One region of the Actinospica acidiphila genome, then DNA from elsewhere that is predicted to be linked to it. Evidence: riboswitches for the same ligand, from Rfam matches in the RefSeq annotation. Region 1 holds a riboswitch; the other holds the start of a gene.

Region 1 (15,838 bases):
TTCTCGTCCTTCGCGGTGCAGCTCTTGTAGTTCGCCTCGGGCGTCTCCGGGTCCTCGTTCTTCGCGAACCCGCCCATGATGGTCTGCCAGTAGTAGGAGACCGCGCTCGACTGGTAGGTGCCCTTCCAGTTGAACCAGTGGTCGTAGTTGGCGCAGACCGCGGCGGCGTTGAACGCCTCGCCGTCGTGGAACTTCACGCCCTTGCGGAGGTTGAAGGTCCAGACGGTGCCCGCGTCGTTGCTCGACCAGGTCTCGGCGAGGCCGCCGACCAGCTTGGTGCCGCCCGACTCGTGCTCGAGGAGGGCCTCGAACGCCTGGCGGGTCACGCGGAAGGTTTCACCGTCGCTCGCGAGGGCAGGGTCCAGGGATCCCGGGTCGCCCGCACCGGCGAACACGAAGGTGTCCTTCTTGCCGCCGCTCTCGTTGTCACTGTCCCGCTCGCTGGCGCAGCCCGTGGCGATCAGGCCGACCGCGACCGCGGCCGTGATCGCCCGAACGGCTCGGGTCTTGAATATGCGCATACTGGGGCCACTCCGGGTCCGCTATGTGGATGCATCTTGACCGGCCGAACACTACAGACGTTCGCAGTGAGTCAGGAACAGTCCGGATAGCGGTGATACCTACCTGAGATCTGAACAGTCGACATAAGGGACTGTTCCGGCATCTTCGCGCGATGATTTAACACCGGCGACACAAACGACGACGCCCCAAGTGCCGCCCATTCGGGCTCGGATGGCGTGAAGGCGCGGTGAAACCGCAGGTGACAGGGGGTCAGCGTGAGGTAGCTGACCGCATCCGACAGAATCTGACATGGGATCAGCTGTGGACGGCCCCAGGACGGGCGCCACACCCACCTCCAGTGTCCACATGCTGGACACCGTGACGCTGCGTCACCACGCGCGAGGCCCTCGGCGGCGGGGGTGCCGCGCCGGGGGCCTCGGGAAGACGTACCGGTCAGAGGTGGTGCGCGGGCGGATAGCCGTAGCCCGCGGCGGGGGCCGGGGCGTGCGCCTCACGGTCGTAGAACGGACGCCCGTTGACGCGCAGCCACATCGCGACCGGGTCGTGCTCGTCGGACAGGGCGACGGTGGAGACCGGCAGACCGTCGGGCACCGCGGGCAGCGACTGCCGCATCATCTGCCGCACCGACTCCACGGCGGGCGGCGAGGTGTCGTACACGTCCAGGCCGATGGCGAGGTACGGGGCGCCCAGCGCGGGCTGCACCCAGGCGCGGCGCAGCGCGCGCACGGCCGGGGTGCGGTGGGCGTTCTGCGCGAGGAGAGCGTAGAACTGCGGGATCTCGATGGCCGGTTCGGACAGCTGCAGCGGTCCCGCGGGCTGCTGGTCGAGTCCGCCGGCGATGCGGCGCAGGTCGAGCCAGGGGATGCCGACGCCGCCGCCGGGCGCGTGCGGGTTGAGCCAGAGGCCGTGGCGGTCCAGGTAGAGCGCGCGGGCCACCTCGAGCCCGTCGACCACCTCGTACGAGCGGTTCCAGCCGCTGGCGGACAGCTCCTGGGCGGAGGTCACGCAGGGCGCGTAGCCGTGCCCGTCGACCTCCATGGTCCCGTACTGGGCGTCGGGCGAGCCGGCCTGGCCGTGCCAGAGCAGCATCCAGACCCTGCCGGACGAGGGGGTGGCGAGGGCGCGCAGCAAGGCCTCGTAGGCGTCGTAACGCCCGGGCGTCACCTGGCGCAGCATGTGCTCGACCTGTCCGGCCGCCGCGGTGCCAGCGCTCACTTGTATCGCCCCTCCGTACAACACCCTTCCGGCCAATGCTCCCTAGCTTATGCCGACGGCCTCCGGCGGTCTGCGGTCAGTGCGCGGAAGACGGGGCGGCGGCGCGTCAGGCACGCTGGTAGAAGGGGCGGACCTTGGCGCGCAGCCAGTCGGCGACCGGGTCCTGGGCCACGTCGAGGACGACGAGGTTGACCGGCCAGCGGGCGGGGCTGCGGCCCAGCGCCCGGCCGAGGGCGTCCAGGGGCAGCGCGCGCGGGTCGCCCTCCCAGTGCAGCAGCTCCACGCCGACGAACAGCACGGGGTCGGCCGTCTCGACGGCGGCCAGGCAGCGGCGGGCGGTCGCCACCACGCCGAGGGCGTCGAACTCCTGCGAGGCGGCGGCGAGGAAGTCCACCGGGTCGTCCTGCCAGTCCGGTTCGAACAGCCGGACCCGGCCGCCGCTCGCGGCGCCGTCGAGCGGGGTGCGCCCCGCCCGGCACAGCTCGGCCACCGCGGCCGGCGGCAGCGGGACGGCGACCGTGCCGCCCGGGTTGACCACGATGCCGGCCTGCGGCGGCAGTCCGCGGGCGAACTCCACGGCGGGGGCGATGGTGCAGCCCATGTGGGCGCCGACGACCTGACGGAACTGCTCCTCGGAGCTGAAGACCGGCACGTACGCCTGGCCGTCCAACTCCATGGTGGGCAGGTCGAGGGGGCCGCTGTGCGGACCGCCCCCGTTGGGCAGGGGCACCCACACGAAGCTGCGGCCGAGGACCTCGACGATGCGGGCTCCCGCCGAGGGGACGCCGAGGGAGGCGGAGAGCGCCTCCTCCAGTTCGTTGCCGGGCCACCCGCCGTGCGGGTGGAAGTGCGTCCGCTCCGGGTTGTCCGCCGGGAAGTCCATCTGTCGCCCACCGTCTGCCTGATGCCACTGCTTGGCGGAAAGGCTAGCCGGTCCCGCGCGGGGCGCTCGCCGTCCGGTCGGCCGGCGGAACCGCCCCGGCACGTGCACCGCCCCGTCGACCGGCGAAGCCGACCCCGCACATGACGTGCGCCGGCCCGTCCGCCGGCGAAGCCGACCCGGCACAGGACGTGCGCCGACCCGCCAGCCGGCGAAGCCGACCCCGCACAGGGCGTGCGCCGACCCGCCAGCCGGTGAAACCGGCCTGACGCAGGACGTGCGCCGACCGTCAGCCGATGCCACCGCCCCGGCGCAAGGCTCCGACCCGCCAGGCGGTGAAGCCGGCCCGACGCGGGGCGTACGCCGACCCGTCGACCGGCGAAGCCGACCCCGCACAGGACGTGCGCCGTCCGGTCAGCCGATGCCACCGCCCCGGCACAAGGCATGCGCCGACCCGTCAACCGGTGAAGCCTGCTCGATGCGGGGCGTGCGCCTGCCGGTCAGCCGGCCCGGCACAGGACGTGCGCCATCGATCAGCGGGTGCCGCCGCCCCCGCACCGGACGTGCGCTGACCCGCCAGCCGCCGAAGCCGGCCCGACGCGGGGCGTACGCCTGCCGGTCGGCCGTGGAAGCCGACCCGGCACAGGACGTGCGCCGACCCGCCAGCCGGTGCCACCGCCCCGGTGCACCGGACATACGCCGCTCGATCAGCCCGGTGAAGCCGGCCCGACGCGGGGCGTGCGCCTGCCGGTCGGCCGGTGGAGCCGACCCGGCAGCGGACGTACGGCGTTTCGATCAGCCGGCGGAGCCGGCCCCCCACCAGACGTGCGTCGGCCAGTCAGCCGGTGAAGCCGATGCGCCGCAAGGCGTTCGCCGCGTCCCGGTCGACGAGCACCGCCGAGGCGCAGCCCTCCGGCACGCGTCCTGACTCCACCGCGTCGAGCAGCCGTCCGCACGCCGTGCGGTGGCGGCGGAAGGCGTAGCGCGAGACGCCCCGGCCGCGCTCCAACTGCCCGGCCAGTGCCTCCTCGGGCGGGACGTCGAGGAGCAGCAGATGCAGTGCGGCCCCGCGGCGGCGGGCCTCGCGGGCCAGCCAGCGCCGTACCCAGGCCTGGGTGCCGCAGTCGTGCACGACGACGGGCCGGCCTGAGCGCAGCACGCGGCGCAGTCCCGCGTAGTGGGCGAGCCGGACCAGCGGGCGGTAGACCGCGTACGGCAGGAGGCGGGGCATGCGGCGGTCCCAGCGGTCACGGGCGTCCTGGGAGTCGACGCGGTCCTCGTGCACCGTGCGCCGCATCAGCGTGGACTTGCCGCTGCCGGGCAGTCCGGTGACGACGACGAGGTCACGGGGGCCGAAGAGCAGGGCGCGGGGGCTGCGTCCGGAGCGGGCGCGCAGGTCCTGGACGAGGGCGGCGGGCGCCGTGTCACGGGCGCCGCCGGCCCGGTGGGCGTGCTGCCGCGGCAGCGCCACGCCTGTGGTGGCGGCGTACGCCGTGGGCCTGTTCACCGTGGTCGTCCTCCCCCTGGGGCCGGATACGGTGTCCGATCCCCGCAGCGTGTAAAGAGAAGGTAATGCCAGGTCGCTCGCGGTTGCGTGCTCATACCGCTACAGGCCTGTCACAGCTCCCTGTGACCGAGCCTGCACGAGCGGTGCACGCCCGGCAAGGGTCCCCCTGCCGGTGTCCCCCGATGCGTGCAATGATGTGCGCGCCAACTGCATACCGGCCGTTTGAATCCGCGCGGGAGAGTCCCCGGCACCGTGTGCCGCCGGGGCGCCGAAGGAGCAAGTCCCTCCCTTGAATCTCTCAGGCACCGTTACCGCGCGGGCGAGGCACATCTGAAAAGCGGGCCGCCGTGGCAGTGCTCCGGGGCCCCACCCAAGGTGCAAGTCCTGATCGCCGTGTCACCGGTGGTCATGGCGAACCTCTCAGGTTCCGATGACAGATGGGGAGGAACGACCTCGCTGTCATGCCCCTGGGAGACCGACCGATGAGCAGTAACGAACCCCGCCGCACCGCGCTCGATGCCCTGCATCGGTCGCTCGGCGCGACGATGACCGACTTCGCCGGCTGGGACATGCCCCTGCGCTACGGCTCCGAGCGGGACGAGCACAACGCCGTGCGCACGAGGGCCGGCCTGTTCGACCTCTCGCACATGGGCGAGATCACGGTCACCGGCCCGCAGGCCGCCGCGCTGCTGGACTTCGCGCTGGTCGGCAACATCTCGGGGGTGAAGCCGGGCCGCGCCCGCTACACCATGATCTGCCGTGAGGACGGCGGCATCCTGGACGACCTGATCGTCTACCGGCTGGGCGACACCGAGTACATGGTCGTGGCCAACGCCTCCAACGCCCAAGTGGTCCTGGACGCGCTGACCGAGCGGGCCGCGGGCTTCGACGCCGAGGTGCGCGACGACCGCGACGCCTACGCGCTGCTGGCCGTGCAGGGCCCCGAGTCTCCGGCGATCCTGCGCTCCCTCACCGACGCCGACCTGGACGGCCTGAAGTACTACGCCGGCCTGCCGGGCACCGTGGCCGGGGTCCCCGCGCTGATCGCCCGCACCGGCTACACCGGCGAGGACGGCTTCGAGCTGTTCGTGAAGCCGGAGCACGCCGTGGAGCTGTGGCAGGCGCTGACCAAGGCGGGTGAGGGCCACGGGCTGGTCCCGTGCGGTCTGTCCTGCCGGGACACGCTCCGCCTCGAGGCGGGCATGCCGCTGTACGGCAACGAGCTGAGCACCTCCCTCACGCCCTTCGACGCCGGTCTCGGCCGGGTGGTGAAGTTCGAGAAGGAGGGCGACTTCGTGGGCCGCGCCGCCCTCGCCGAGGCCGCGGAGCGCGCCGCGAAGAACCCGCCGCGCGTCCTGGTCGGCCTGGTCGCCCACGGCCGCCGGGTGCCGCGCGCCGGGTACGCGGTGGTCGCCGGCGGCGAGCGGATCGGCGAGGTCACCTCCGGCGCCCCCTCCCCCACCCTGGGGAAGCCGATCGCCATGGCCTACGTCGACGCCGCCCACGCGGAGCCGGGCGCCGAGGGCGTCGGTGTGGACATCCGCGGCAGCCACGAGCCGTACGACGTCGTGGCGCTGCCGTTCTACAAGCGGCAGAAGTGACACCGTCGTAGGCAGCCTCCGGGCCGTCCCCGCGCGTCCGTGGCCCGGGTGTGCCACCCGTCCGGCCGCGTCCCGCGCCCTCCCCGTCATCAGCAGTTTCCCGCGTACAGGAGAATTCAGGCCATGAGCAACCCCCAGCAGCTGCGCTACAGCAAGGAGCACGAGTGGCTGTCGGCCGCCGAGGACGGCGTGTCGACGGTCGGCATCACGGAGCACGCGGCCAACGCGCTCGGCGACGTGGTCTTCGTCCAGCTCCCCGAGGTCGGTGACACGGTGAGCGCGGGCGAGACCTGCGGCGAGCTGGAGTCCACCAAGTCCGTCAGCGACCTGTACTCCCCCGTCTCCGGCGAGGTCACCGAGGTCAACGAGGACGTGGTGAACGACCCGGCGCTCGTGAACTCGGCCCCCTTCGAGGGCGGCTGGCTGTTCAAGGTGCGGATCACCGACGAGCCGGCCGACCTGCTGTCCGCCGCCGAGTACGACGCGTTCACCGCGGGCTGAGGAGCCGGATCCGCATGTCGCTTCTGAACACGCCCCTGCACGAGCTCGACCCGGCGGTCGCCGCCGCGGTCGACGCCGAGCTGCACCGGCAGCAGTCCACCCTCGAGATGATCGCCTCGGAGAACTTCGCCCCGGTCGCGGTCATGGAGGCCCAGGGCTCGGTCCTGACCAACAAGTACGCCGAGGGCTACCCCGGCCGCCGCTACTACGGCGGCTGCGAGCACGTCGACGTGATCGAGCAGATCGCCATCGACCGGGTGAAGGAACTGTTCGGCGCCGAGCACGCCAACGTCCAGCCGCACTCGGGCGCCCAGGCCAACGCGGCCGCCATGTTCGCCCTGCTCAAGCCGGGTGACACGATCATGGGTCTGAACCTCGCGCACGGCGGGCACCTGACCCACGGAATGAAGATCAACTTCTCCGGCAAGCTCTACAACGTGGTCGCGTACCACGTGGGCGACGACGGCCAGGTCGACATGGCCGAGGTCGAGCGTCTCGCCAAGGAGAACAAGCCGAAGCTGATCGTCGCCGGCTGGTCGGCGTACCCGCGTCAGCTGGACTTCGCCGCGTTCCGCCGGATCGCGGACGAGGTCGGCGCGTACCTGATGGTCGACATGGCGCACTTCGCCGGTCTGGTCGCCGCGGGCCTGCACCCGAACCCGGTGCCGCACGCCCACGTCGTGACGACCACCACGCACAAGACCCTCGGCGGTCCGCGCGGCGGTGTGATCCTCTCCACGGCCGAGCTGGCCAAGAAGATCAACTCCGCGGTGTTCCCGGGCCAGCAGGGCGGTCCGCTGGAGCACGTGGTCGCCGCCAAGGCCGTCGCCTTCAAGGTGTGCGCCTCGGAGGAGTTCAAGGAGCGCCAGCGCCGCACCCTGGAGGGCGCCCGCATCCTGGCCGAGCGTCTGGTGCGGGACGACGTGAAGGCCGTGGGCGTGGACGTGCTGTCCGGCGGCACGGACGTGCACCTCGTCCTGGTGGACCTGCGGAACTCGGAGCTGGACGGCCAGCAGGCCGAGGACCGGCTGCACGAGGTCGGCATCACCGTCAACCGGAACGCGATCCCGAACGACCCGCGGCCTCCGATGGTCACCTCGGGTCTGCGCATCGGCACGCCCGCCCTCGCCACCCGCGGCTTCACGGCCGAGGACTTCGCCGAGGTCGCGGACGTGATCGCCGAGGCGCTGAAGCCGTCGTACGACGCCGAGGCGCTCCGGGGCCGGGTCGCGGCGCTGGCCGCGAAGCACCCGCTGTACCCCGGTCTGCGGTAATACCGTCCGCTTTTTCACGGACACACGGGGCATCGCGCACACTGGGTCGGTGGGCGCGGTGCCCCGCACCATGCAGCGCATGAACGATTCAGCACCCCGCCCGACCCAGTGAACCGCCCTTCCCCCGGTGGACAGCGTCGTCCGCCGAACCCTGAGGAGTCCTCCCGTGGCCATCTCGGTCTTCGACCTGTTCTCGATCGGCATCGGCCCGTCCAGCTCGCACACGGTCGGCCCGATGCGGGCGGCCCGCATGTTCGCCCGGCGGCTGCGCAACGAGGACCTCCTGGACTCCGTCGCCTCCGTGCGGGCGGAGCTGTACGGCTCCCTGGGCGCCACCGGACACGGCCACGGCACGCCCAAGGCGGTGCTGCTCGGCCTTGAGGGCGACTCGCCGCGCACGGTGGACGTCGAGTCGGCCGACGAGCGCGTGGAGAAGATCAAGGACGGCGGCCGGATCCGGCTGCTCGGCGAGCACGAGATCGGCTTCTCCTACGACGACGACCTGGTGCTGCACCGCCGCAAGGCGCTGCCCTACCACGCCAACGGCATGACCCTGTGGGCGTACGACTCCTCCGGCGCGGAGCTGCTGGCCAAGACGTACTACTCGGTCGGCGGCGGTTTCGTCGTCGACGAGGACGCCGTGGGCGCGGACCGCATCGTGCTGGACGACACCGTCCTGAAGTACCCCTTCCGCACCGGTGACGAGCTGCTCCGCCTCACCAAGGAGACCGGCCTGTCGATCTCCGCGCTGATGCTGGAGAACGAGCGCGCCTGGCGGACCGAGGAGGAGATCCGCGAAGGGCTGCTGGAGATCTGGCGCGTGATGCGGGCCTGCGTGGAGCGGGGCATGACCCGCGAGGGCATTCTGCCGGGCGGCCTGAAGGTCCGCCGCCGGGCCGCCACCACCGCCCGCAAGCTGCGCTCCGAGGGGGACCCGCAGGCGCTCGCGATGGAGTGGATCACCCTCTACGCGATGGCGGTGAACGAGGAGAACGCGGCCGGCGGCCGGGTCGTCACCGCTCCGACGAACGGCGCGGCGGGCATCATCCCGGCGGTCCTGCACTACTACATGAACTTCGTGCCGGGCGCCGACGAGGAGGGCGTGGTCCGCTTCCTGCTCGCGGCGGGCGCCATCGGCATGCTCTTCAAGGAGAACGCCTCCATCTCCGGCGCCGAGGTCGGCTGCCAGGGCGAGGTGGGCTCCGCCTGCTCGATGGCGGCGGGCGCGCTCGCGGAGGTGCTGGGCGGTTCCCCGGAGCAGGTGGAGAACGCGGCCGAGATCGGCATGGAGCACAACCTGGGGCTGACCTGCGACCCGGTCGGCGGCCTGGTGCAGATCCCGTGCATCGAGCGCAACGGCATGGCCGCCGTCAAGGCGGTGACCGCCGCCCGGATGGCGATGCGCGGCGACGGCTCGCACAAGGTGTCCCTGGACAAGGTCATCAAGACCATGAAGGAGACCGGGGCGGACATGTCGGTGAAGTACAAGGAGACCGCGCGGGGCGGGCTCGCGGTGAACATCATCGAGTGCTGAACCGGACGCCGGGAAACGCCTCGCTGAACAGGGCTTTGCGTCAAGCAGGTTGAAACGGGGAACCATCAAGTCCCGTCCCCCCACAGCACCACACGGGAGAACCTGCATGCTGCGTGGCATCGACGTCAGTTCCTACCAGTCCTCCTCGTACGACACGGACGGCCTTTCCTTCGTCTTCATCAAGGCAACGGAAGGCCGTTCGTACGTGAATCCGAAACTGGCCGCCCAGACCAAGAGGGGACGGGACGCCGGCCTGGTGGTCGGGTTCTACCACTTCCTCTGGCCGGGGAACCTCACCGAACAGGCCGAGTACTTCGTCAGCAAGGCGCCCGAGACGCGGGGGGACATCCTCGCGGTGGACTGGGAGACGACGGGGGGCGGCTCGCACGCGAGCAATTCCGAGAAGGACCGCTTCATCCGCAAGGTGAAGGAACTCCGCCCCCATCACAAGGTCATTCTCTATTGCAACCGCCACTTCTGGCTGAACGTCGACACCACTTCCTACGCGGGTGACGGCCTCTGGATCGCCGATTACGCGGCCGCCGCCGGGAAACCGCGCATCAAGGCGGACTGGCGCTTCCACCAGTACACCGACGACCCGCTGGACAAGAACGTGGCGGACTTCTCCAGCGGGTCGGCGCTGCGGGAATGGGCGGGCGGCTGAAAGCGCGGATCTAGCCGCGGAACTCCTCCGGGCGCTCCGTGGATGCCTCGGCGAGGGCGCGGGTGACGGCGTCGGCGCTTCCGCGCAGGCCGTAGACGGGGGTGCCGGGCTGCTGGCGCCAGGAGTCGTCGATGCCGCCCGCGTCGACGGTGTCGAAGCCCAGTTCGTCGATCAGGTCGCGGACCTTGCGCTTGGCGGCCTCGTCGTCGCCGGCGACGGGAAGGGCCATGCGCTCGGGGTCGCCCGCGGGGCGGTGCCGGTCCAGCAGGTCCTGGGCGTAGGTGCCGTTGAACGCCTTGACGACGGGGTGGCCGATCTGGCGCTCGGTCCAGCGGCTCTCGGTGAGGCCCTCGTCCTCGATGCCGGCGATCCTGCCGTCGCGCTGCCGCGGGTAGTAGTTGCCGGTGTCGATGACGACCAGGCCGTCGGCGGCCTCGTCGAACAGTCCGGAGGGCAGGTCGGGCACGGCCTTGAGCGGCACGGTGACGACGGCGATCTCGGCACCGCGCGCGGCCTCCTCGGCCCGTACCGGGGTCGCGCCGGTCTCGTCGGCGAGTTCCTTGAGGGTGTGCGGGCCGCGGGAGTTGGCGACGGAGACGTCGTGGCCGAGTGCCGTGAGCCGTCGCGTGAGGTTTCCGCCGATGTTGCCCGCGCCGATGATGCCGATCTTCATGTCTGCTCGCCTCGCCCTTTCCGGGGGTCGATGTCGCCGAGGTTTCTGGAAACCTCAATGATCGGCATCAACCCCGGGGGCGGGCGGACCATTCCCGGCGCTTTCGCCCGTACGGCCCCCGTTGCGGGCCCCGTGCGGCGTCCGCGGGGTTTCCCACCGCGGGGATTCCCGGCGCCGGAACTCCGGCGCCGGGGAATGTCCGGCCTACGGGTCCGGTCCTACTTGTTCAGGTGGATCCAGAACTCGTCGAAGGACAGAAGCTTGTCGCCGTCGAGGTCCTGTGCCTTGATGACGGCCTCGGCGACGGCCTCGGTGACGTTCCAGTCGCCGCCCTGGGCCAGCGCGGTCTTGAACTCGGCAGCGGTGATGTAGCCGTCCCCGTTCGTGTCGATCCGCTCGAACTGCTTGCGTGCTTCCTCGATGTCCGCCACCGGTCCGCCCCTTCGCTGGTACTGGTTCTGTCGCGGCCAAGATTATCCGGCGGCCCGCGCCTCCAGCGCGGCGACCACCCATCCGAACTCCTCGGTGTGGGCGGAGGGCCGGTCCCATCCGTTCACCACGCCGGACAGTGCGCGGTAGCGGACCAGGCGCGGGTCGGCCGCCGCCGCGAGGCGCTTCAGCACGGCGGCCGGGTCGGCGTCGCCGATCAGGTCGCGCAGCACGGCCGCGGCGCGGGGGTGCCCGGCTCGACGCCGTCGCGCAGTGCGTCGCCCGCGCCGCGGATCAGGCGGCTCATGAACCACAGGGAGCTGCCGCCGGGCACGCCGGGGCCCCGGTCGGCGGCGTTGAACTCGATCATCCTGCGCATGACGGTCCGGAACCCGGGGTCCTGGATCAGCTCGACGAGTTCCACCCAGGCGTCCACCTGCTCGGGCGTGGGGTCGTCGGGCAGGTCGGCCGCGGCGAACCGCAGGCGTTGCCGGATGTCGGGGTCCGCGGTGTCGAGCCCCTGGAAGATCTCGGTCATGAAGTCGTCGAGGATGCGGGCGCGCTCGGCGGCGGACAGTCGGGCCAGTCGGTTCATCAGGGTCGTCTCCTCGGCGGTCGAGCCCCTGCGGGCCACGGTCGACAGCACCGCGCGGGTCACCTTCAGCGACCGGATCCGCGCGTCGAGCGCGGCCACGTGTGCGGCCGCGACCTGGGCGACCGTGGTCTCGCCGGTGAGCACCCGGCGCACGTCGTCGAGGCCGAGGCCCAGTTCCCGCAGGGTGCGGACCAGTTCCAGCCGGGCGACGGAGCCGGCGTCGTAGAGCCGGTAGCCGCCCGCGGACCGCGCCACGGGCGGCAGGGCGCCCTCGTCGGACCAGTAGCGGATGGTGCGCACGGACAGGCCGGTGGCGCGGGCGAGCGCCCCGATGGTGAGGAGCCCGGTGCCGTCGTGGGTCATGTCGGGGAGTCTGGGCCTTCCAGCGGGTGGAGACTCAAGCCGCGCGGTGGCGGGTGCCCCCGGTGTGCCCCGGGGGCGGGGAGGTCAGCGGTCCGCCACGCGCATCTCGAACCAGGTGGTCTTGCCGTGGGAGAGGAGGTCGACGCCCCAGCGGTCGGCGAGTTTGTCGACGAGGAACAGGCCGCGGCCGCTGATGTCCATCTCCTGCACCGGCATCAGACAGGGCAGGGCGCGGGACGGGTCGCGGACCTCGACGCGGATCCAGCCCCGGCGGTGCCGCATGCGCAGACCGAAGGCGCGGGCCCCGGTGTGGCGTACGGCGTTGCCGACGAGTTCGGAGACGAGCAGTACGGCGTCCTCGGTGAGCTTGGGGGTCAGGCCCCAGCGGCGCAGGATGACGATCTGGACCAGTCGGCGGGCGACGGCGGCGGACTCGGGGAGGGACGGGAGCGGAACTTCGCCCTCCGTAGGGTCGCCGTGCGTCTCCAGCGCGTGCACGGCACGTTCGTCCTCGACCGTCGGCGACCAGCGTGACGCGATGGCGCGTCCGTCTCCCCGCGGCTGTTCCATGCCCTCCAGCCCCGCCATGGCCCCATCATGGCCGCCCGCCGGGAGGGCCGGGGCCGTTCCGAGGGAATACGCCCCCCGTGCGCCCCCGCCCGTTCCTGGTCCTCCGGCATGTGCCACAGGCATGCCGATGCCTCCGAAAGCCTGCTCGACCTGCGAAAACGACTCATGCTCGGGCAATCGACGGGCCCCCTCGACGGACACGGCTTAAGGGTGCGTTAAGGCTCCCATAATGCGTACCGCCGAGAGGGCCCAATCAGACATGACGTCAACTGCAAGCCCCTTGCGGGGATTTCAACTGCTCGTCACAGGAACTTCGCCTTGCCGGGGCCCTCCTCCACGAAGCTGCGCATGCCCCGCTCGCGGTCCTCCGTGGCGAACAGGCCCGCGAACCAGTTGCGCTCCACCGCGAGCCCGGTGTCGATGTCCGTCTCCAGGCCGGTGTCGACGGACTCCTTGGCCGCCCGCAGCGCGAGCGCCGGCCCCTGCGCCAGCTTCGCCGCCCATGCGTGTGCCTGGGTGTAGACCTCGTCGGCGGGGACCACGCGGTCCACCAGGCCGAGGGCGAGCGCCTCGTCGGCCTTCACCTGACGGCCGGTGAAGATCAGGTCCTTGGCCTTGGACGGGCCGACGAGCCGGGCCAGCCGCTGGGTGCCGCCCGCGCCCGGGATCAGGCCGAGCAGGATCTCCGGCTGGCCGAGCTTGGCGTTCTCCCCGGCGATCCGGTAGTCGGCGCACAGGGCGAGCTCGCAGCCGCCGCCGAGCGCGTAGCCGGTGACGGCGGCGACGACGGGCTTGGGGATGCGGGCCACGGCGGTGAAGGAGTCCTGGAGGCCGCGGGCGCGCAGGACCATCGCGGTGTGGTCCATGGCCTGCATCTCCTTGATGTCCGCGCCCGCCGCGAACACCTTCTCGCCGCCGTAGATCACCACGGCGCGCACGTCCTCACGGCGCGTGGCCTCCTCGGCGAGCTCCTTCAGACGGTCCTGCGTGGCGACGTCCAGCGCGTTCATGGGCGGCCGGTCCAGGCGCAGCGTGCCGACGCCCTCGGCGACTTCGAGATGTACGGTCATGCCAGCAGGTTAACGGTGACTAACGCCGTGCGCTCCGGTGCCGTGGCTCACACCCGATTCCGGTACCGGAGACGCCCACGGCCCCGGTGCGGACACCGGGGCCGTGGGCAGGACGAACGTCAGGTTCAGGCCTTCCACTTCTCCCAGGACATGTTCCAGCCGTTGAGGCCGTTGTCCGGCGCGATCACCGCGTCGTCGCTGTTCTTGACCTCGACCACGTCGCCGATCAGCGAGTTGTCGAAGAACCAGGCCGCCGGGGCCTTCTTGTCCCAGCCGCCCTTCACGTCGCGCAGGCCGACGCAGCCGTGGCTGGCGTTGCGGTTGCCGAAGGCGTCGCCGCCCCAGTAGTTGCCGTGGATGAAGGTGCCGGAGGTGGACAGGCGCATGGCGTGCGGAACGTCCTCGATGTCGTACTCGCCGGCGTAACCGACGGTCTCGCCGTTCATGCGGGTCACCTTGTGCTTCTCGCTGATGACCATCTTGCCGTTCCAGGTCTCGTAGCCCGGCGCGCCGGTGGTGACCTTGATCTTCTTGATCACCTTGCCGTCGCGCATCACCTTCATGGTGTGCTTCTTGGCGTCGACCACGGAGATCTGGCTGCGGCCGATGGTGAAGGAGATCTTCTTGGACTGCTCGCCGTAGACGCCGTCGCGGCCCTCGACCCCGTCGAGGTTCAGGTCGACGGTGACCTTGGTGCCGGCCTTCCAGTACGTCTGCGGGCGGAAGTCCAGGCGGTCGTTGCCGAACCAGTGGCCTTCGACCTCGACGGCCGGCTCGGTGGTGATGCGGACGGCCTTCTCGACGTCGTCGGGCTTGGTGATGCCCCGGGTGAAGTTGAGGGAGAAGGGCATGCCGACGCCGACGGTGGAGCCGTCCTCGGGGGTGAAGTGCCCGATGAACGTCTCCTTCGGCGTCAGGGTGGTGAAGCGGGAGTCCTGCGTGGTGGTGCGGCCCTCGGCGTCCTCGGCGACCGCGTGCACCGTGTAGCTGGTGGAGGCGGCGAGGTGGGTGGACGGCGTCCAGGAGGCGCCGTCCCCGGATATCGCGCCTTCGACGGCCTTGCCCTTGGCGTTCTTGACGACCACCTCGGTCAGTTTGCCCCGGGCGGCCGTCACCTTCAGCTCACCGCTGGTCTCCACCGACTCGGCGCCGTCGCGCGGCGCGATGGTCACCCGCGCCTCGGACTGCGTGCTGCGCGCCGCCGTGGAGTCCTTGCCCTTGCCCTTGCCGTCGTCCGAGCCGGAGCCCGGCTCCGATCCCCCGCCGCAGGCGGTGACCGCCAGCATCACCCCGAGTGCCAGCGCCGCCAGTTTCCTGCCGCCGCGCCGCGCGCCCACCGACGCCCCCGATATCGGCCCCACGTTCACTTGTTTCTCCCCTCGGCGGGTCTGGCCGGACCCGGCCCCCCAGCGCGCCTCTCGCGCACACGGCGAATGGTAACCACTGGCCAAGGGCCTGGAAGGCGGCGGTTCTGTCACCGTTCCGTTCCAAGTTCAACGGTCCGGCCGAGGGGGTGCGGTCAGCGGCGGTTCACCGCGCCGCCCGCCTTCCATTCCTTCCAGTTCATGTTCCAGCCGCCGAGTCCGTTGTCCGGCGCGACCGTGCGGTCCTTGCTGTTGACGACCTCGACGACGTCGCCGATCAGACTGCGGTCGAAGAACCAGCCCGCCGGGGTGTCCGCGCCGCCGCCCTTCACGTCGCGCAGGCCGACGCAGCCGTGGCTGACGTTGCCGCTGCCGAACACCTCGGGCGCGGCCCAGTAGTTGCCGTGCAGGAAGGTGCCGGAACTGGTCAGCCGGATGGCGTGCGGGACGTCGGGGATGTCGTACTCGCCGCCGAAGCCGACCGTGCGGCTGTCCATGCGGGTGACCTCGAGCATCTCGGTGATCACCATCTTGCCGTTGTACGTGGGCGTCTTCGCCGCACCCGCCGTGACCGGCACGGTGGCGAGCAGGTCCCCGTCCCGCCGCACCCGCATGGTGTGGGCGGCGGCGTCGACCACGGACACCTGGCTGCGGCCGACGGTGAAGGTGAAGGTGCGGCGCTGGAGGCCGTAGACGCCGGGCGCGCCCTCCACGTCGCGCAGGTTCAGGTCGACGGTGACCTCGGTGCCGGGCTTCCAGTACTCCTCGGGGCGGAAGTCCAGGCGGGTGTCGCCGAACCAGTGGGGGCGGATCTCCACGGCGGGCCGCGCCGTGACCCTGACCGCGCGCTCCACGGCGGCACGGCGGGTGATCTTCCGGTTGAACTCCAGGGAGACGATCATCCCGGTGCCGACGGTGGACCGGTCCTCGGGGGCGACGTAGCCGATGAAGCGTTCCTCCGGGACGTGCGTGGTGAACGTGGTGTGCCGGGCGGAGCGGCGTCCCGAGCCGTCCACGGCGACCGCGTCGACGGTGTACTTCGCGGCGAGGGCGAGGCGTTCGTCGTCGGGCTTCCA
Region 2 (15,838 bases), 4.1 Mb from region 1:
CAGATACAGCTTCTTACGGGCCTCGTTGATGACCGCGAGGGCCTTCTCCCGCTGTTCCTTGCTCCCCGTCTTCCAGACCTGCCCGAAGGCCTCCATCAGACCGAACCCGGCCTGCCGGATCTCGGTCAGCGCCTCCCAGTCGACCCCGCGCGAGGCCTCCTCCCAGGGGGCCTCGGGTCCGTCCTCGGCTGCCGTGCGGCCGGCCTCGGTGAGGGAGAACAACTTCTTGCCGCCCTCGGACTCGCTGACGATCAGACCCTCGTCCTCCAGCAGTTGGAGGGTGGGGTAGACCGAGCCGGGGCTGGGCTTCCACGCCCCGCCGCTGCGATCGGCGATCTCCTGGATCATCTCGTAGCCGTGCATCGGGCGGTCCTTCAGCAGGGCCAGGATCGACGCGCGGACGTCACCGCGCCGTGCCCTTCCCCTGGGCCCGCCGCGTCCTCGGCCGCCCCAGGGGCCGCCGTGGCCGAAGCCGGGACCCCAGGGGCCGCCGGGCCCTCCCGGACCGCCGGGACCGAGGGGACCGAAGGCCGCGCGCAGGCGCTCGAAGTCGCCCCGTCCACCGCCTCGCGGACCACCATGCCCGTGTCCATGACCGTGTCCGTGCTCATGACCGTAGCCACGCATCGCCACCACTCCATTCCATCGTTGATCTATTGCGATGCTTCAACGATATATCGGAACCGATCGCGCGACAAGACGCTCGGTCCCGCCCATTACGGTCGGGGCATGCGGATCCGAATCGTCGACGCCTTCACCGACCGTCCCTTCACCGGCAACCCGGCCGGAGTGATGCTGCTCGATGCCTTCCCGGAGGACCCCTGGCTGCAGAACGTCGCTCTGGAGATCAACCACGCCGAGACGGCCTTCGCCCACCCGCTGCCCGAGGGCGGCGAGGCCGACTGGGCACTGCGCTGGTTCACGCCCGCCACCGAGGTCGCCATGTGCGGCCACGCCACACTCGCCACCGCGCACGTCCTGCACACCACCGGCGCCCACAAGGGCCCGGTGCGGTTCGCCACCCGCAGCGGCGTGCTGGTCGCGGAGACCGCCGAGGACGGCACCGTCACCCTGGACTTCCCCACGGCCCCGCTCAGCGCCGTCGACGTGCCCGAGGGTGTCGCAGAAGCGCTCGGCGCACCCGTCCTGGCGGCGTTCGACACCGGCCCCTACGTCGGCGACCTGGTGGTCGAGCTGGCCGACGAGCGGGCCGTGCGCGCCCTGCGCCCCGACCACAAGGCACTGACGACGCACTCGGAGCGCGGCATCATCGCCACCGCCCGCGCCGAGGACCCGGCGGCCGGATACGACTTCGTCTCGCGGTGCTTCTTCCCGAACGTCGGCATCGACGAGGACGCGGTCACCGGCAGCGCGCACACCGCGCTGGCCCCGCTCTGGTCGCAGCGCCTCGGCCGCGCCGCCCTCACCGGCCTCCAGGCCTCGCCCCGCTCCGGGCTCGTCCGTACCGAGGTGCGCGGCGCCCGCACCCTGCTGGGCGGCCGCGCGGTGACGGTCGTCGAGGGCGAGCTGCTGGTCTGAGCCCCGCCCCCGTCATGACGAAGGGGACCGGACCACCGGCCCCCTTCGTCTCACGCGGTCGGCAGCCAGCCGACCTTCCCCGCCAGCAGCGCGTACCCGACGAACGCGCCGATGTCGAGCAGCGTGTGCGCGGCCACCAGCGGTCCGACGCGCCCCCAGCGGCGGTACAGGTACACGAAGACCACGCCCATGACCATGTTGCCGATGAAGCCGCCGATGCCCTGGTACAGGTGGTACGACCCGCGCAGCACCGCACTGCCCGCCATCGAGGCGGTGGGCGACCAGCCGAGCTGGTCGAGCCGACGCAGCAGGTAGCCGACGACGACGACCTCCTCGAGGATCGAGTTCTGCGCGGCCGACAGGATCAGCACGGGGTACTTCCACCACACCTCGGGCAGTGCCTCCGGCACCACGGTGAGGTTGAAGCCGAGCGCGCGCACGGCGAGGTAGAAGGCGATGCCGCTGCTGCCGATGACCGCCGCGATCGCCGCGCCGCGGCCGAGGTCGGACCAAGGGCGGGTGCGGTCGAAGCCGAGGGTGCGCAGTCCGGCGCCCTCGCGCAGCAGCAGGTGCGCGACCAGGGCCACCGGCACCAGCGCGGTGGTGATGCCGAACAGCTGCCAGGCGAGGTCCAGCCAGGGGCGGCCCGGCGCGGCCGAGGCGTTGAGGGTGGCCGCCTGGTCCTTCAGTCCGCCCGGCCTGGTGACCGAGCCGATGAAGCTGATCAGCGCCGACACTCCGCTCGCGCCGAGTGACAGCGCGAGGACGAGCAGCGTCTCGTCGCGCAGCGTCCTCCGCGAGAGGGTCCGCTCCGGATACGCATCGGCCCCCGGGCCCGCCGCCTCCGCCTGCACACCTGCCTCCACATCACCGATCGGTCCGATCAGTATGAAGGCAGTACCTGTGCGGCGGACTGCGGGTCCCGGGGGCCGATCAGCTCCTCCCTGGCTCCGGTCAGGCCGTCGTCGGCACCGGTTCCGGCAGCCCGACCGGCCAGGTGTGGACGGGCTCGCCCCGCTTGGTCAGGTCGCGGTAGCGGCGGGTGGTGGCCGCCAGCGCCTCCTCCCGGCCGAGTCCGGCGTCCAGCGCCCGGTGGAAGGTGGCGGCCTGCCAGGACGCGCCGTTCACCCGGCGCCGGCAGCGCTCCTCGATCACCCCGAGGTACCGGTCCCGGTCGGCGGGTTCGATCCCCCAGGCGTCCAGCCCGGCCTCGGCGAGCGGCAGCAGCTCCTCCCGTACGAGGGTGACCGCGTCCACCTCGCCCAGGCCGCCGAGGCGTCCGCGCCGGGGCCAGGTGAAGCGGGCGTCGATGCCGTCCTTGCAGGCGGCGTCGAAGTTGGCGGCGGCGGCCTCGAACGGCAGCCGGCTCCACACCGGGCGGCTGTCCTCGGCGAGGGCGCGGACGAGTCCGTAGTAGAAGGCCGCGTTCGCGATCACGTCGGTCACCGTGGGCCCGGCGGGCAGCACACGGTTCTCCACCCGCAGGTGGGGAACGCCGTCGGCGATGTCGTAGACGGGCCGGTTCCAGCGGTAGACGGTGCCGTTGTGCAGGACGAGTTCGGAGAGCGCGGGGACGCCCCCGCGGTCCAGCACCTCGAGCGGGTCCTCCTCGTCGCAGATGGGCAGCAGGGCCGGGAAGTAGCGCAGGTTCTCCTCGAAGAGGTCGAACGCCGAGGTCACCCAGCGCTCCCCGAACCAGGTGCGCGGCCGCACGCCCTGTGCCTGCAGCTCGGGCGGGCGGGTGTCGGTGGACTGCTGGAACAGCGGCGGCCGGGACTCGCGCCACAGCTCACGGCCGAACAGGAAGGGCGAGTTGGCGCCGACCGCGATCTGCGCGGCGGCGACCGCCTGCGCCGCGTTCCACACGTCGGGGAAGCGTTCCGGCGTGACCTGGAGGTGCAGCTGCACCGAGGTGCAGGCGGCCTCCGGGGCGATCGACTTGGAGGTGCACCTGAGATGCTCCACGCCGTCGATGTCGAGGGTGAAGTCCTCGCCGCGCGCGGCCACGATCTGATCGTTGAGCAGCGCGTAGCGGTCGACGGCGGAAAGGTTGGAGGAGACGAGGTCGTCGCGGTCGAGGGTCGGCAGGATGCCGATCATCACGATGCCCGCGTCCACCTCCCGGGCCTTGCGGTCGGCGTAGGAGAGCGAGGTGCGCAGTTCCTCGTCCAGCCGGTCGAATACCCTTCCGCCCAGCCGGTGGGGGGCGATGTTCACTTCCAGATTGAACATCGCGAGTTCCGTTTGGAAGTCCCGGCTCGCGATGCGTTCGAGGACTTGCGCATTCAACATTTTCGGCATGCCGTCGGCGCCCGCGAGATTCAGTTCGATCTCCAGCCCCATCAGGTTCCTGGGGCGGTCGAACCGCTTCTCCGCCAGGAGTCGCTCCAGGCCTGTCAGGCACCTGCGGAGCTTCTCGCGGTAGCGCTGGCGATCGGACAGGTCGAACTGACCTGCCACGACCTTTTCCCCCATCGAAGCGTCCCTCCTCGGATGGCGTACCGAAGATCGGCCGCCGGGGTCCCGGTCCACAAGCAAGGATGCCCCGCGGATGCGATCGATAACGCCCCGGATCCGTGTGGCGCCCGCTACTCTGGTCGAGGTGTCCAGTGGCACATTCACGGGGCAATACGCGAGAACGCGTATCACGGCGCCGTTGCGAACTCGTGAAAAACGCCGACCGGAATGGGCCGACCGCTCGGCGGCCATTTCCCGAGGTCAGTGCGGTGAACCCTTTGAGGAATCGCCATCTTTTTCGCATATCGCCGACCGGAAATACCCTTGCCGGGGCCGCCGGGGACAGCTAGACGAAACATAGTCTCAACCCGTGTCGTATAAACTCCCTTCACAAGGCAGAACCAGGTTGGCGCCCACGGTCGAGTGATCCAGCCGTGAGACGGCGTGCGGCTCTCCTCACCCCCGTCTCCCGCTCAGACCCTCCGGGCCCCTGCCTCTCTGACCTTCGCGAGCTGACAGCGCCGTCCGCACCGCCACGCCCCGCCCTCGCGCCACTGTGCCTTCGAATGAGAGGCGACCCACCATGCCGCTGCACGTACCCCCGGCTCCCGCGCCCGCACTGCGTTCCGTCCTGACGGCGCTCTCGTCACCGACCGCCGTGCGGGACGCCCGAACTCCCTCGCTGCTCCGCGCACAAGGGCCCGCCTCGGCCGAACTCCCGCTGCCCGTGCACGTCCTCGACCGGGTCACCGCCGACGGCGAGACCTCGACGACGCTCGCCGGATGGCGCTTCCTGATCCGCACCGGCGACCGCGCGGTGGCCGCCGCCGACACCGTGCTCACCGCCGACGGCTGGGCCTTCTCCCGCTTCTTCGAGGGCCCGTACATCGCGTCGACCGAGCTGGCCCTGCGCCAGGCGGAGACGATGACGCAGCCCTACCAGCCCCGTCTGCTGTCCGTGCCCGGCCTGTACATGCTGGCGCTCTGGCTGCACGGCGACACCGAGGCGGACGGTGCCGCCGGCGGCCCGGCCGCCACCGACCTCCTGGTGCCGCTCGCGCCCGCCCCGCCCGGCATCGCCGCCCACCGGCCGCACCAGGTCACCGAACTGCTCCCGGTGCTCACCCACCGCGTCACGCCCACCCGGCTGCTCGGCTCACCCGCCTGACCCGCCCGCTTCCCCGCACCCCGTCGCCCCACCCGGCGGCGGGGTGCGGGTGCGTCGGGTGACAGGACGTGCACATGTACGGACTAGTCCTGTCCGGCCACTGCGAACCACCCGAAAGGACAGTGCAGTTGGGCTGAACCGTCCGCGTGGGTGACGCGTCATGAACCTGTGAGGAGCGGTGCCGCGAAATGCCTGCGGATCCTCGTCCGCGGGGCAACACTGGATCCCGACCGACTCATCACCACGGGGGGCGGCCATGAACGACGCTTCACGCCGCGCAACTGACACGACAGCCCACACACAGGTCATCACAGAGCGAAAGAACCCACCCATGTGCCAGCACCAGCCACCGTGCCCCTCAGCCGACTCCGCCGACCGGGAATCCGCCCGTCTCGTGGCGCACCACCCGGAGCAGGGCTGGAGCCTGCTGTGCAACGGTGTCGTGCTCTTCGAGGACACCGGTGAACTGCTGCCCGACGGCAGCATCATCGCCCCGCAGCGGGCCCGGGACGTCACGCTGACGCCCGCCTGAGCACGGCCGGGCGGAACGGGGCCGCCCGGAGCATCACAGGGGCCGGACCGCTGGACGACGCCTCCGCGACCCGGCCCCGAAGCGCAAGCACGGCTCCTCACCCACCGTGGCCCGACGGAAGGACACGGTGACGGCCGACGCACTCCGACGACGCCCGCGTGGTGGGCGGCGACTTCCGTCCCGAGCCGGGGCACGCGGCCCGCGCCTTATCGTGACCGGCATGCAGTCCTACACGATCGGCCAGGCAGCGCGGCTGCTCGGCGTCAGCCCCGACACCGCACGCCGCTGGGCGGACGCGGGACGCCTCACCACCCGCCGCGACGACGCGGGACGCCGGGTGGTCGACGGCCGTGACCTGGCGGCGTTCTCCGTCGAGCTGGCCAAGTCGGCCACGCCCGAGGAGGACACCCCGTACACCTCGGCCCGCAACGCGTTCCCGGGCATCGTCACGGCGATCAAGCTCGGTGACGTCGCCGCCCAGGTGGAGATCCAGGCGGGCCCCCACCGTCTGGTGTCGCTGCTCACGCGGGAGGCGGTCGAGGAACTGGGCCTGGAGGTCGGGGTGGAGGCCACAGCCCGGGTGAAGTCGACAAACGTCCATATCGACCGCACCTGAGCGCGGCCGTTGTCGAGTCGCACATGCGAGCCTGTAGCGGCGTCAAGTCCTCGCTCATACAAAGACACAGGTGCCGTCCGCCTCGCACATGCGTCATGATGAAGCAACGCGCGGGGTGAGCCTCCCCGCGGATGCCCGCCGCCGCGAGGGAGTCCACCGGATGATCCGTTCCGCCCGCCTGGCCGCGCTCGTGCTCCTCGCCTCCCTCGGACTCGGCGCCTGCTCCGCGTCGGACGGCGACGACGGCGCCTCCGGCGGCACCGTGACCGTCTTCGCCGCCGCCTCGCTGAAGGAGAGCTTCACGGAGCTGGGCGAGCGCTTCGAGGAGGAACACCCGGGCATCGAGGTGACCTTCAACTTCAACGGCAGCGACTCCTTGGCCGCCGGCATCGTGGGCGGCGCCCCCGCCGACGTCTTCGCCGCCGCCAGCCCCTCCACGATGGCGCGCGTGACGGACGAGAAGCTCACGGCGGACGCCCCGGTCACCTTCGCCCGCAACCGCCTGGCCATCGCCACGGCCCCCGGCAACCCGCACGGCATCGGCTCCCTGGAGGACCTGGCCACCCCCGGCCTCAAGGTCGTGCTCTGCGACGCGACCGTCCCCTGCGGCGCAGCCGCCCGCAAGGCCCTCGCGGCGGCCGGGACCGACGTCACGCCCGCCTCCTACGAGCAGGACGTGAAGAGCGCCCTGACCAAGGTGCGGCTCGGCGAGGCGGACGCCGCCGTCGTGTACCGCACGGATGTGAGGGCGGCCGGTGACACAGTGGAGGGCGTGGACTTCCCGGAGGCCGCGCAGGCCGTCAACGACTACCCGATCGCCCGGCTCGAGAACGCCCCCGACGCCCCGGCCGCGGACGCCTTCGTCGCGTTCGTGACATCCCCCGAGGGGCGGAAGGTGCTCGGGAAGGCCGGTTTCCTCGCCCCGTGACCAGCACCGCCCAGGACACCCCCGGCAAGGCCCGTCGCCCCCGCGCCCCCGGCCGCGGTGTCCCGCTCGCCCTCCTCGCGCCCGCCCTGATCGGTCTGGCGTTCCTCCTGGTGCCCCTGTTGGCCCTCGTCGTCCGGGCGCCCTGGAGCGATCTGCCCGAACAGCTGACCAGCCCCGCCGTGTGGGACGCGCTGCGCCTGTCGCTGGTCTGCGCGACCACCGCGACCGCGCTGAGCCTGGTCGTCGGCGTACCGCTGGCCTGGCTGCTGGCCCGCACCGACTTCCCCGGACGGAGCCTGGTGCGCGCCCTGGTGACGCTGCCGCTGGTGCTGCCGCCGGTGGTCGGCGGTGTCGCCCTGCTGCTGGCGCTGGGCCGCAACGGCGTCGTGGGCCGGTGGCTGGACGAGTGGTTCGGCGTCACCCTGCCGTTCACCACCGCCGGCGTCGTCCTCGCGGAGACCTTCGTCGCGCTGCCGTTCCTGGTGATCAGCGTCGAGGGCACGCTGCGGGCCGCCGACCCGCGGTTCGAGGAGGCCGCGGCCACCCTGGGCGCGTCCCGCTTCACCGCGTTCCGCCGGGTCACCCTGCCGCTGATCGCCCCGGGCGTCGCGGCGGGTGCCGTGCTGGCCTGGGCCCGCGCGCTCGGCGAGTTCGGCGCGACGATCACCTTCGCCGGCAACTTCCCGGGCCGCACCCAGACCATGCCGCTCGCGGTCTACCTCGCCCTGCAGAACGACCCGGCCGCCGCGATCGCCCTCAGCCTCGTGCTGCTCGCGGTGTCCGTGGCCGTGCTGGCGGGGCTGCGGGACCGCTGGACGAGAGCCGTCTGACCCCATGACGACACACCCGGCACCCGAGGGCCTGGACGCCCACCTCGTCGTCGAACGCGGTTCCTTCCGCCTCGACGTCATGCTCACGGCCGCCCCCGGTGACGTGGTCGCCCTGCTCGGCCCCAACGGGGCGGGCAAGACCACCGCCCTGAGGGCCCTGGCGGGACTCGCCCCCCTCACCGGCGGCCGTCTGCGCCTGGACGGCACCGACCTCGCCCGCACCCCGCCCGAGTCCCGTCCGGTGGGCGTCGTCTTCCAGGACTACCTGCTCTTCCCGCATCTCACCGCGCTCGACAACGTGGCGTTCGGCCCGCGCTGCCGCGGCGCCGGCAGGAGCGAGGCCCGTACGCGGGCCGCCGCGTGGCTGGAGCGGATGGGGCTGGCCGAGTACACGGGCGCCAAGCCCAAGCGGCTCTCCGGCGGTCAGGCCCAGCGCGTGGCGCTCGCCCGGGCCCTGGCCACCGACCCGCGCCTGCTGCTCCTGGACGAGCCCCTCGCCGCGCTCGACGCCCGCACCCGCCTCGAGGTCCGGGCACAACTGCGCCGGCACCTGGCCGACTTCGAGGCCGTCGCGGTCCTGGTGACGCACGATCCGCTGGACGCGATGGTGCTGGCCGACCGGCTCGTCGTCGTGGAGCACGGCCGCGTGGTGCAGGAGGGCGCCCCTGCCGACATCGCCCGCCACCCGCGCACCGAGTACATCGCCCAGCTCGTCGGCCTGAACCTGTACCGCGGCCGGGCGGACGGCCACACCGTACGGCTCGACGCGGGACCTGAGGTGAGCACGACGGAGGACCTGTCGGGGCCCGCGTTCGTCGCGTTCCCGCCCGGCGCGGTCACCCTGTACCGGGACCGGCCCACCGGCTCCAGCGCGCGCAACCTGTGGCGCTGCGAGGTGGCGGGGCTGGAGAGCCACGGTGACCAGATCCGCGTCGAGCTGACGGGCGACCTGTCCCTGGCCGCCGACCTCACCGCCGTCGCCGTGGCGGAACTGGGCCTGCACCCCGGCTCAGCCGTCTGGGCGGCGGTGAAGGCCACGCAGACGCACGCCTACCCCGCCTGACACGCCCACGGACACGCGGAGGGGCCCCGCCCGGATCGCCCGGGCGGGGCCCCTTCACTTCCGCGGGGGTCAGTCCTCGTACGCGTCCAGCGGGGGGCAGGAGCAGACCAGGTTGCGGTCGCCGTAGGCCTGGTCGATGCGGCGCACCGGCGGCCAGTACTTGTCGGCGGCGTTCACCTCGCCGGGGAACACGGCCTCCTCGCGGGTGTAGGCGTGCGCCCACTCCCCGCCGAGCACGGACGCCGTGTGCGGGGCGTTGCGCAGCGGGTTGTCGTCGGCGGGCCACTCCCCGGCGCCGGCCTTCTCGATCTCGGCGCGGATGGCGATCATCGCCTCGCAGAACCGGTCGAGCTCGATGAGGTCCTCGGACTCGGTGGGCTCGATCATCAGCGTGCCGGCCACCGGGAAGGACATCGTCGGCGCGTGGAAGCCGTAGTCGATGAGGCGCTTGGCCACGTCGTCGACGGTCACGCCGGTCGCCTTGGTGAGCGGGCGCAGGTCGATGATGCACTCGTGCGCGACGAGCCCGCCGGGGCCGGTGTAGAGCACCGGGTAGTGCGGCTCGAGGCGCTTGGCGATGTAGTTGGCGCTGAGCACGGCCACCTGCGTGGCGCGCTTCAGGCCCTCGCCGCCCATGAGGCGGACGTACGCCCAGGAGATGGGCAGGATGCCCGCCGAGCCCCACGGGGCGGCCGAGATGGGGCCGACACCCGTCTCCGGTCCGGCCTCCGGCTGCAGCGGGTGGTTCGGCAGGTACGGGGCGAGGTGGGCGCGGACGCCGACCGGGCCGACGCCGGGGCCGCCGCCGCCGTGCGGGATGCAGAACGTCTTGTGCAGGTTCAGGTGCGAGACGTCGCCGCCGAAGTGGCCGGGCTTGGCCAGGCCGACCAGGGCGTTGAGGTTGGCGCCGTCGACGTACACCTGGCCGCCGGCCTCGTGCACCTGGGCGCAGATGTCGGCGACGTGCTCCTCGAAGACGCCGTGCGTCGACGGGTAGGTGATCATCAGCACGGCCAGCTCGTCGCGGTGCTGCTCGATCTTGGCGCGCAGGTCCTCGACGTCGACCTCGCCGTTCTCGGCGGTCTTGACGACGACGACCTTCATGCCGGCCATCACGGCGGACGCGGCGTTGGTGCCGTGCGCGGAGGACGGGATGAGGCAGACGGTGCGCTGCTCGTCGCCGTTGGCGCGGTGGTAGCCGCGGACGGCGAGCAGGCCGGCCAGCTCGCCCTGGGAGCCGGCGTTGGGCTGGAGGGACACCTTGTCGTAGCCGGTGACCTCGGCGAGACGTTCCTCCAGCTCGCGGATGAGCGTGAGGTAGCCCTCGGCCTGCTCGGCCGGGACGAACGGGTGCAGTTGGCCGAACTCGGGCCAGGTGACCGGCTCCATCTCGGTGGTCGCGTTGAGCTTCATGGTGCAGGAGCCCAGCGGGATCATGCCGCGGTCCAGCGCGTAGTCGCGGTCGGCGAGGCGGCGCAGGTAGCGCAGCATGGCCGTCTCGGAGCGGTGCTGGTGGAAGACCGGGTGGGTGAGGTAGTCGTCGGTGCGCAGCAGCGCGTCCGGCAGGGCGTCCTCCCGCGCGGCGGCGTCCAGGGACTCGACGTCGGCCTCGACGCCGAAGGCGCGCCACACGGCGGCGAGCTGGTCGCGGGTGGTGGTCTCGTCGCAGGCGACGGAGACGGTGTCGGCGTCGACGAGGCGCAGGTTGACGCCGTTGTCGCGGGCGGCGGCGACGACCTCGGCGGCCCGGCCGGCGACCCGCACGGTGAGGGTGTCGAAGAAGGAGCCGTGGACGACCTCCGCGCCGCCGGAGCGCAGGCCCTCGGCGAGGATCGCGGCGTAGCGGTGGGTGCGGCGGGCGATGGTCCGCAGGCCCTCGGGGCCGTGGTAGACGGCGTACATGCCGGCCATGACGGCGAGCAGCACCTGCGCGGTGCAGATGTTGCTGGTGGCCTTCTCACGGCGGATGTGCTGCTCACGCGTCTGCAGCGCCAGGCGGTACGCCTTGTGGCCGTCGGCGTCGACGGAGACGCCCACGAGGCGGCCGGGCAGGCTGCGGGCCATCTTGTCCTGGACGGCCATGTAGCCGGCGTGCGGTCCGCCGAAGCCCATGGGGACGCCGAAGCGCTGCGTGGTGCCCACCGCGATGTCCGCGCCCAGCTCGCCGGGGGACTTCAGCAGGGTGAGGGCGAGCAGGTCGGCGGCGACGGTGACGAGCGCGCCGCGCTCGTGCGCCTGGTCGATGACGGGCTTGATGTCGCGGACGGCGCCGGACGCGCCCGGGTACTGGATCAGGACGCCGTTGATGTCACGGCCGTCGAGGTCGGCGGGGATGCCGTCGCTCAGGTCGGCGACGACCACCTCGACGCCGGTCGGCTCGGCACGCGTCTCGATCACGGCGATCGTCTGCGGCAGGGCGTCCGCGTCGACCAGGAACAGGCCCTTCTTGTTCTTGCCCATGCGCCGGGACAGCGCCATCGCCTCGGCGGCGGCGGTGCCCTCGTCCAGCAGGGAGGCGCCGGAGGTCGGCAGACCGGTGAGCTCGGCGACCATCGTCTGGAAGTTCAGCAGCGCCTCGAGCCGGCCCTGCGAGATCTCCGGCTGGTACGGCGTGTAGGCCGTGTACCAGGCGGGGTTCTCCATGACGTTGCGCAGGATGACCGGCGGGGTGAACGTGCCGTAGTAGCCCAGGCCGATCATGGAGCCGAGGACCTGGTTGCGGTCGGCGAGGCCGCGCAGTTCGGCGAGCACCTCGGCCTCGCTGCGGGCGCCGGGCAGGTCCAGCGCGTCGGCGTTCTTGATGACGTCGGGCACGGCGGCGGCGGTCAGCTCGTCGAGCGAGCCGTAGCCCACCTGGGCCAGCATCTTCGCCCGGGCCTCGTGGTCGGGGCCGATGTGGCGCTGCTCGAAGGGGATTCCCTGTTCGAGCTCGGAGAGCGGGGTACGGGGGGCAGTCATTGAGGAGGCCTCCTGGTCCGAACGACCTTCGAGGGCACCACGGCGCAGGTGCCCGGACGGCCTCCCCCTCTGTCATCTCAACCTGAGAGTTTCACCGGGACGCCGCTGGCGGTCCGGTTTTCACCGTCGGTGAGAGCGGAAGCCGTCGACACCCGCCCTGCTTTCCAGAGTGACCTCGTCCGTGCGGTACGTGTGCCTGAGAGATTCCGGGGAGGATTTGCTCCTTCGGCGCCTCCGGTGGTGCCTGGAGGACTCTCCCGCACGGGGTCAGCGGCCGTTGCCAGCGTACCAGCGAGGTCCGGACCCCGGCCTTCGAGTGGCCGTTCCGCCGATTGTGCCTTTCTGTAGTGCTATCGGATGAGTTTGCTACGAGTGGAGGGCCCGTGCAGACCGACATCGACCCGCGCCACCTCATCGGCCGCAAGGCGTACGACCGCAACGGCACCCGCATCGGCACGATCGACGAGGTCTACCTCGACGACGCCACCGGTGTGCCGGAGTGGGCCGCGATACGCACCGGCCTGTTCAGCCGGGACGCCTTCGTGCCCCTGGAACCCAGCGAGCTGATCGACGGGGCCCTGCACGTGCCGTTCGAACGGTCCCTCATCAAGGACGCGCCGGACTTCGGCGTCGGCCGCCACCTGTCCCCGGAGCAGGAGCTCCAGCTGTACCACCACTACGGCCTGGACGTGGGCGCCCCTCCCCCGCTCCCGGACCACGACTTCGGCAAACTGGCGGGCCAGGAGTAACCGACACGACGGGGCCGGCGCCTCCGACAACCGCCGGTCCCACCACCCCGCACCCCGGCCGCCCCGCCGACCCACGCGCCAGCCTCCGGCCCCGCCTCCACCACCCGACAGGCTGACGGCCCCCGGCCCCGGCTCGACCGGCTGACGGCGCCCGGCCCCGGCTCCACCGTCGGCCCGGGACCCGGCGTCCGGCCCACAGCCCCGGCTCTGGCCGCCCGGCCCAGGCACGGCGATCACCACCGGCCCGCAACGCATCGCCGGGAACAGCGCAGCTCCGTCCGCCGGCGGTGTCTCGCGGTTCACCGCGAGGGGCGCGAGCTGCGGTGGGCCGTCTCGCACGCGCGGTGGCGAGCCGAGCCCCGTAGACGCCGCCATCCGGCCGCCCGCGGGACAGCGGCAGCACGGCGAGCTTCCGGGCCCGACCTCTCCGAAGGCCGGCTCCAGAGGCAAGCCCGCCGACCACGTCACGCGGCCGCCCTCACGCGGTGAGCCGGCGCTTGTCCACGCCCGCCCCGCGGTAGGGCCGTGAGCAGCGGCTCCGCGAGTGCCGGCTCCGCAGGGGAGCCGACCGTCCATGCCGCCGACCGACCTCGCGCAGCCAGCCGGAGCAGCACAACAGCGAGATCTCCGGCCCGACCTCCGCAAATGCCGGCTCCTCAGCGGAGCCGACCGCCCATGCAGCGCCGTCGCCTCCCGCAGCCAGCCGGGCCCGTAGGCACCCGCATCCGGTCGCCCACGGGACAGCAGCAACAAGGGCCGACCCCTGCCCGACCTCCGCAGGTGCTGGCCTCTCTGGGCATCCGGCCGGCGCTGTCGTGGGGCGGCCGTCGCGCGGCGCGGCGGCCAGGGGCGGCGTGCCCGCGCCGCTCGGCGTCACGCCTCCCCGGCGCGGGCCCCGCCCGCGCCGTCACGCTTCCAGAGGACGAGGCGGAGGCGTCTCCGGTGGTCGCATCGGCTCGGGGAGGTCCGGTGGCGTCTCCACCAGCGGCAGCGGATCCGCTGCCTCCAACGCCGGGTCGTCGACGCGGAACGTCTTCACGCGGCCCGGCGCCGAGCCGGGTGTCTCGAAGCGGACCGTCACCCGGCCGAGGCCGCTGCCCTGCACCCATCCGTGCCCGTACTCGGTGTGCCGGACGTCGTGGCCCGCGGACCAGCGCCGCTCCACCGGGACCTCCGGGCGCGGCTCGGGCGCGGGCTCGGGCTCCTCGCCGTCGGCGGCCTCCTCCCCCGCACCGCCAGCCGCCTGGGCGAACAGATCCTCCTGCGTGTAGTCGGCCAGCCCGCTGACCCCGACGCCGAGCAGCCGTACGCCACCCGTGGTGTCCACCGAGTCCAGCAGCCGCGCCGCCGCCTCCCGGACGACGGCCAGGTCGTCGGTGGGGCCGCGCAGCGTCTCGGACCGGGTCAGCGTGGAGAAGTCGTACCGCCGTACCTTCAGCACGATCGTGCGTCCGGACAGCCCCGCGCCCCGCAGGCGGCGCACACAGCGGTCGGCGAGCCGTTGCACCTCGAGGCCGACCCGCACCCGGTCGTGGATGTCCACGTCGTACGTGTCCTCGACGGACACCGACTTGGTCTCGCGCTCGGCGACGACGGGCCGGTCGTCGCGGGCCAGCGCCATCGCGTACAGCGCGTGCCCGTGGGCCTTGCCCAGCAGCCGCACCAGCTCGTCCTCGCCCGCCTCGGCGATCTCACCGACCGTGTGGATGCCGGCCCGCCGCAGATGGTCGCCGGTGGCGGGCCCGACCCCCGGGAGGGTCCGCACGGACATCGGTGCGAGCATCTCCCGCTCGGTGCCGGGCCGGATGACGACCAGCCCGTCCGGCTTGGCCTCCTCCGACGCGATCTTCGCCAGCATCTTGGAGGCGGCGAGCCCCACGGAGCCCGTCAGTCCGGTGACCGCGCGGATGTCCGCGCGCAGCTTCGCGCCGACCAGCCGCGCCGACCGCTCGTCCCACGCCGTGCCCCCGGCCTCCAGGTCGACGAACGCCTCGTCGAGGCTGAGCGGCTCCACCAGGGGTGACAGGGCGCGCAGCAGCGCCATCACCTGGTCGCTGATCGAGCGGTACAGCGCGAACCTGGGCACCAGATACGCGGCGTTCGGCGCGAGCCGCCGGGCCTGGGACATGGGCATCGCGGAGTGGACGCCATGGACGCGCGCCTCGTAGGAGGCGGTGGCGACCACACCGCGGGGTCCGAGTCCGCCCACGATCACGGCCTTGCCGCGCAGACTCGGCTTGGACGCCTGCTCCACCGAGGCGTAGAAGGCATCCATGTCGAGATGCAGGATCGTGGGAGCGGATCTCACATCTCCGATGCTGCCCTACGCCACTGACAACGTCCTCGCCGGGCCGGGCCCCGCGCGGCGCGGGCTCAGACCGCGCGGTTCCTACGCCGGGCCAGCTCGTCCATCGGGTTGTGGCCGATGAGGGTCTCCCCCGTGTCGACCCGCTCGCCGTGCAGCTGCGACAGGGCGCTCTCGACGTCCCGCCACACCACGCCCACGGCGATGCCGAAGACGCCCTGGCCGCCCTGGAGCAGGGCGTGGACCTCGTCGGGCGACGTGCACTCGTAGACCGTGGCGCCGTCGCTCATCAGCGTCATGCGCTCCAGGTCGTCGAACCCCCGCTCACGCAGGTGCTGGACGGCGGTGCGGATGTTCTGCAGGGACACGCCGGTGTCCAGGAACCGCTTCACGATCTTCAGCACGACGACGTCGCGGAAGCTGTACAGCCGCTGCGTGCCGGACCCGTGGGCGGGGCGCACGCTCGGCTCGACCAGCCCTGTACGCGCCCAGTAGTCGAGCTGGCGGTAGGTGATGCCGGCCGCGGCGCAGGCCGTGGGCCCCCGATAGCCGATCTCCTCGGACGCCATGGCCACCGCCCCTCCACCACCCGGCACAGCCGTCGGCCGCTGCGGAGCGGGATCGATCGCACCGTCACGCGCGGGATGGCCCCCGCCCGAGCGGGGCGGAAAGCTCTGGGGAGGATACGGCCCG

What was found. A riboswitch is a leader RNA that binds a small molecule or an ion and turns the genes downstream of it on or off. The one in region 1 is predicted to bind glycine.
Region 2: linked by a shared signal. The riboswitch ahead of gcvP (aminomethyl-transferring glycine dehydrogenase) and the one ahead of gcvT (glycine cleavage system aminomethyltransferase GcvT) in region 1 are both predicted to bind glycine.

What each region holds. Positions count from the first base shown of each region.
Region 1 is NZ_JABZEM010000002.1:2,277,603-2,293,440, forward strand. Features, by position in the region: gene HXP48_RS09810 (ABC transporter substrate-binding protein) at 1-521, opposite strand, end outside; gene HXP48_RS09815 (enhanced serine sensitivity protein SseB C-terminal domain-containing protein) at 955-1,737, opposite strand; gene HXP48_RS09820 (enhanced serine sensitivity protein SseB) at 1,844-2,620, opposite strand; gene HXP48_RS09825 (AAA family ATPase) at 3,456-4,124, opposite strand; glycine riboswitch at 4,348-4,448, shown strand; glycine riboswitch at 4,449-4,571, shown strand; gene gcvT (glycine cleavage system aminomethyltransferase GcvT) at 4,607-5,725, shown strand; gene gcvH (glycine cleavage system protein GcvH) at 5,849-6,226, shown strand; gene glyA (serine hydroxymethyltransferase) at 6,241-7,500, shown strand; gene HXP48_RS09845 (L-serine ammonia-lyase) at 7,667-9,034, shown strand; gene HXP48_RS09850 (glycoside hydrolase family 25 protein) at 9,141-9,698, shown strand; partial or broken gene HXP48_RS09855 (NADPH-dependent F420 reductase) at 9,709-10,374, opposite strand; gene HXP48_RS09860 (EF-hand domain-containing protein) at 10,590-10,802, opposite strand; partial or broken gene HXP48_RS09870 (helix-turn-helix domain-containing protein) at 10,845-11,758, opposite strand; gene HXP48_RS09875 (ATP-binding protein) at 11,843-12,451, opposite strand; gene HXP48_RS09880 (enoyl-CoA hydratase/isomerase family protein) at 12,631-13,398, opposite strand; gene HXP48_RS09885 (L,D-transpeptidase) at 13,524-14,765, opposite strand; gene HXP48_RS09890 (L,D-transpeptidase) at 14,918-15,838, opposite strand, start outside.
Region 2 is NZ_JABZEM010000002.1:6,367,912-6,383,749, reverse strand. Features, by position in the region: gene HXP48_RS28620 (PadR family transcriptional regulator) at 1-627, opposite strand, end outside; gene HXP48_RS28615 (PhzF family phenazine biosynthesis protein) at 730-1,539, shown strand; gene HXP48_RS28610 (CPBP family intramembrane glutamic endopeptidase) at 1,590-2,393, opposite strand; gene HXP48_RS28605 (glutamate-cysteine ligase family protein) at 2,494-4,014, opposite strand; gene HXP48_RS28600 (hypothetical protein) at 4,580-5,164, shown strand; gene HXP48_RS28595 (DUF5999 family protein) at 5,496-5,696, shown strand; gene HXP48_RS28590 (TOBE domain-containing protein) at 5,917-6,312, shown strand; gene modA (molybdate ABC transporter substrate-binding protein) at 6,473-7,240, shown strand; gene HXP48_RS28580 (ABC transporter permease) at 7,237-8,070, shown strand; gene HXP48_RS28575 (ABC transporter ATP-binding protein) at 8,075-9,133, shown strand; gene gcvP (aminomethyl-transferring glycine dehydrogenase) at 9,203-12,091, opposite strand; glycine riboswitch at 12,266-12,361, opposite strand; gene HXP48_RS28565 (PRC-barrel domain-containing protein) at 12,475-12,840, shown strand; gene HXP48_RS28560 (DNA polymerase IV) at 13,748-15,148, opposite strand; gene HXP48_RS28555 (MerR family transcriptional regulator) at 15,214-15,838, opposite strand, start outside.